Regions from separate parts of the Nocardioides sp. WJ219 genome, predicted to be linked through region 1. Evidence: predicted binding sites of a transcription regulator. Region 1 holds the regulator's gene; the other holds the start of a gene.

Evidence for each region. Region 1 encodes LexA, which represses DNA repair genes until DNA is damaged. Its sites were predicted from a motif close to TCGAACANNTGTTCGA; they were not measured.
Region 2: the regulator LexA is predicted to act here: its motif matches at 1,231-1,246, upstream of AC4MBH_RS14770 (DUF222 domain-containing protein).

Annotation. Positions count from the first base shown of each region.
Region 1 covers NZ_JBZUJV010000003.1:615,421-617,816, reverse strand. Annotated here, with positions in the region: gene AC4MBH_RS10815 (SDR family oxidoreductase) at 1-667, opposite strand, end outside; gene lexA (transcriptional repressor LexA) at 752-1,495, shown strand; gene AC4MBH_RS10805 (alkaline phosphatase D family protein) at 1,715-2,396, shown strand, end outside.
Region 2 covers NZ_JBZUJV010000005.1:368,510-370,905, reverse strand. Annotated here, with positions in the region: gene AC4MBH_RS14775 (hypothetical protein) at 510-935, shown strand; gene AC4MBH_RS14770 (DUF222 domain-containing protein) at 1,400-2,396, shown strand, end outside.

The sequences.
Region 1 (2,396 bases):
CCCGCCGCGAACCCACCAGGCCCGCGACCGCCGTCGCGATCTCGTCGGTGGTCAGCATCCGACCGCCCGAGGCGACCAGCCGCTTGCCGGTGCCGTCGGCCATCTCCTCGACCATCGCGGTGGTGACGCCATCGGGGAGCACCGCGTGGACGCGCACCCCGGCCGGCGCCTCGATGGCGACCGAGCCGGTGATCGAGACGACCGCGGCCTTGGTGGCGGCGTACGCCGACAGCCCGGGCACCGGGCCGAGGCCCGACAGCGACGCCACGTTGACGACGTCGCCCGTCCCGCGGGGGCCGAACGCGTCGAGGGCGGCGCGCATCCCCCACAGCACGCCGAGCACGTTGACCTCCACCGTGCGCTGCACCTGGTCGTCGGTGAGGGTCACGAGGTCGCCCTCGTGGGCGACGCCGGCGTTGTTGACCCAGACCCCGAGCGGGGCGCGGGCCTGGGCGACCTCGGCCACCCGGCGGTGGGAGGCGGGGTCGCGCACGTCCTGCGGGATCCCGGTGGCGCCGATCTCGGCGGCGGTGGCGGCCACGCCGTCGGCGTCGACGTCGGTGACCACGACGTCGTGGCCGGCGGCGACGAGCTGCTCGGCGACCGCGCGGCCGATGCCGCGGGCCGCGCCGGTGACGACGGCGGAGGTGCGCTGGGAGGTCCTCATGGGTGGATCCTCCCAGGAACCGGGCGCGACACGCCGTTCGAACACCTGTTTGAAATCGTCGGGGATCGATGGGAACCTGACGCCATGCCCAGCCCTCGCGACACGACCCGTGACACCGCCCGCGCCAAGGTCTCCGAGCTGCCCGACGGCCCCGCCGACGCCACCGGGCTCACCCCGCGCCAGCAGCGCGTGCTGGCGCACATCAAGGACAGCATCGAGCACCGGGGCTACCCGCCGAGCATGCGCGAGATCGGCCAGGCCGTCGGCCTGACCAGCACCTCCAGCGTGGCCCACCAGCTGCGGGTGCTGGAGCAGAAGGGCTACCTCAAGCGCGACCCCAACCGGCCGCGCGCCCTCGAGGTGTTCCTGCCCGAGGTGATGGCGGCCCGCCGCTCGCTCGGCAGCGCCGAGGAGACGACGTACGACGAGACCGGCATCGGCGACGTCGCCGTCCCGCCGGTCAACGTGCCCCTGCTCGGCCGGATCGCCGCCGGTGGCCCGATCCTGGCCGAGGAGAACCTCGAGTCGGTCTTCCCGCTCCCCCAGCAGCTCGTCGGCGACGGGCAGCTGTTCCTGCTGCAGGTCTCGGGCGAGTCGATGATCGAGGCGGCGATCTGCGACGGCGACTACGTCGTGGTCCGGCAGGAGCAGACGGCGAACAACGGGGAGATCGTCGCCGCGATGATCGACGGCGAGGCCACGGTCAAGACGCTGCAGCGCAAGGACGGCCAGGTCTGGCTGCTCCCCCACAACCCCGCCTTCGACCCGATCGACGGCACCCACGCCTCGATCCTCGGCGTCGTCACCGCGGTGCTGCGCAAGGTCTGAGGCACGACGCCGGGACCGACCCACGGTGGGCCGAAGCGAGTCGTGGTTTCGAGACGGTTGCTAGCGCAACCTCCTCAACCACCGTCCTGGGCGACGGGGGCTTCGAGGCTCGCTGCGCTCGCACCTCAGCCGCCGTCGGTCGGGGTACGTCAGGTGAACAGACGGTCACGATGCGTCGATTGCCATGACCCGGGGGCGTCGGGGTCGTTGGGTAGTTCTGTGACGACACCCGCAGGAGTACGGCGACGTACCGTCCTGGCGACCGGCTCCGCCGGCGCCGCCCTGACCACCCTCGCTCCCGACGCCGCCGAGGCCGCTCCCGCCGGCGGGCGCTACTTCCGGCACGGGGTCGCCTCGGGCGACCCGCTGCCGAGCAAGGTGCTGATCTGGACCCGGGTCACCCCGACCGCGGCCAGCAGGCCGGGGTCGGGCAAGGGGCCCAAGGTGAAGGTGACCTGGGAGGTCTCGACCCGCAAGGACTTCCGCACGGTGCTGCGGCGCGGCACGTTCGCCACCGGACCGCACCGCGACCACACGGTCAAGCTCGACGTCGGCGGCCTCAAGCCCGCCACCTGGTACTACTACCGCTTCGGCTTCGGCGGAACCCGCAGCCGCACCGGTCGGATGCGCACCGCGCCGGCCCCGACGGCGACGCCGCGCAACCTCCGTTTCGGGGTCGTGTCCTGCGCCAACTGGCAGGCCGGGTTCTTCGCCGCCTACCGCGGCATCGCCGCGCGCGACGACCTGCACGCCGTCCTGCACCTGGGCGACTACCTCTACGAGTACGCGCCCGGCAAGTACGGCATGGGCCAGGGCGACGTCGACGTCCGCAAGCACGTGCCGGCCCGCGAGATGGTCTCGCTCGCCGACTACCGGCAGCGGCACGCGCAGTACAAGACCG
Region 2 (2,396 bases), on a different contig from region 1:
ACTTCCCTCGGACCTAGGTCGTCATGCGGAACGGGTCGCGCTGTCGCCAACACATGCAGGTTCCCTACGCACAGACGCGAGGTGACTATTGCTTGGCGACTGCTCTGAACCGCCCGTCTGTATGTGAAAGCTGGCTGCAAGCGGCGACAGCGGGCGCCGAGCCGTTCCACATGCCTGAAGGCTTAGGGCAGGCACATGTGCTGTTTTGGCCGTTGTGACTATTCCAAACGTCGCTCGGCCGAGGAATAATGACGATTTCAGCTCTAACGGAAGGACCCAGAATGAGCATCTCGTCAATCGCTCAAGATAGTGCCTTACGTCTCGCGCCTGGAGCGCCGGCCGCTAGCCATAGCGAAGTTGTGGCGCGGAGGTCCGCGGAGGCGGCCGTTGCGGCAGTCGAGAGCGGCTCGAGCAAGGATGAGGCAACCGCGAAAGGCACGGAAGCGGGTAAGAGCGCCGTCTCGTCAAGCGCCTCCGGCTCCGTGAACTCCAACTTCGTAGCACAATTGGTGAAGTACGTCCCCACGGAGGCGATTACCATTTACATCGCTGTCCTGGCGGCTATGGGCGACGTTAAGCCGCCCGTGGGCAAGAAGTTCCACGAAGCGGACTTCAGTGGGCCATGGGCAGTGTTGGTGATCATGGTGCTGGCCACCCTTGTCATGACCCTGGGCCTCGGCTATCGGGCACAAAGGAACGCGCGGCCCACGGGGAAGTTCAAGGTGCCGTACTTCGACATCTGCGCTGCGTGCCTGGCCTTCGCGGTATGGGCATTGGCGTTACCGAGCACACCCCTCCGAGATATCAAAGGGTACGACTACTCAGCGTGGAACCCAATCATCATCCTGGTTGGCACCGCCACGATCTCGTTTGCTGCGTACGTCTTCAACAAGAACGTCGCTTGGGAAAAGTTCCTCCACACACCTGACCCTTAGGAGCGAAGTTCTCCGCGCTAAGACGGCTGCGACCTGGCGTTTGACGTCGGAGGGACAGCAGCCACTTCGGCAGAGTCCCAGCACCTGCACCGTTTGTAAGGTCCGCGAGTCCGGGGTGGATCTGAGGGGCAGCGATAGACGGCCGGAGGTCGTTTCCAGATCTTGCAGCCATTGACCGTCTTCCGGGGGTGCGTGAAAATCGTGCGGCGCTCAACAGCAGTTGAGCACCGCGCTGCGACTGATCCCGGTGGGTCATTCCGTCGCGAATGCGGCATCCGTGAGCCTTGCGCGGACTCCGAACAGGTGTTCTAATAGACAAGCACGGTGGCGTCCGCGTCACCAAGAGATGCAGTAGTCCTCCGGGTGTGCTCCGGAGCTCGTCGCGGGTGGCGCGCTGGCATCGAGGTCCTGTGAAGTCCCGGCGGGTGGGTCCCCGGGCGACGTTCGACTCGTCAGGCAGTCCCATGTCGTTCACCTCGCCGGCCACGCCGGCCGCGGTCCTCGAGGCCGCCGGGTCGGAGATCGGCGCGCTGGGTGATCGGCTCTGGGCGGCCACCGCCGACGAGGACCTGCTCGACGGCGTGCGGGCGCTCGAGGACCTGGTCGCGAAGGCCGGTGCGGTGCGGGCGCGGATGCTCGCCGAGATCGACCACCGCGAGCTGCCGCGGCGTCAGCTGGCGTGGACCTCGACGCACGACTGGTACGCCCACCTCGCCGGGCTGACCGTGGGGGAGGCCCGCCGTGCGGTCGGGCACGCCAAGGCCCTCACGACTGCGTGCGAGGCCACCTGGTCCGCCCTCGCGGCCGGTGAGGTCTCGCCGGTCCAGGCCGGCATCGTGTGCGACGCGGTCGACCAGCTCCCGACCAGCCCGGCCCTGCGCGAGCAGGGCGAGCAGGCGCTGCTCGAGGAGGCCTCGCGCCTCAACGCCACCGAGCTCCGCAAGGCCGCCCGCCACCTGGTCGAGGTGGTCGATCCCGACCGCTCCGAGCGGCAGGCCGAGTCCGAGCTCGCCCGTGAGGAGCGTGCCGCTCACCTCGGCCGGTTCCTCTCGCTCGCCGACGACGCGGCGGGCGGCGTACGGGTCAAGGGTCGCGGCTCGATCGAGGACGCCGCCGTGCTGCGTGCGGCACTGATCCCGCTGACCAAGCCCGAGCCGGCGTCCGACACCGACGACCCGTCCGCGTCACCTCAGCAGGACCCCCGCGACCACGGCGCGCGCCTGTGGGACGCGCTCGTCGAGGTCGCGCAGCACTCGCTCGACACCGACCGCCAACCGAGCGGCCACGGCGCTCGGCCGAGGGTGGCGGTCCTGATCGACCTCGAACGGCTGCGTCGCGCCACGGGTACCGGGCCTGCGGTCACCGAGGACGGACTCACGCTCTCGGCGGCCGCCGTACGCCGCCTGGCCTGCGACGCCGACATCATCCCGGTCTGCCTCGGCTCCCAGGGCCAGCTCCTCG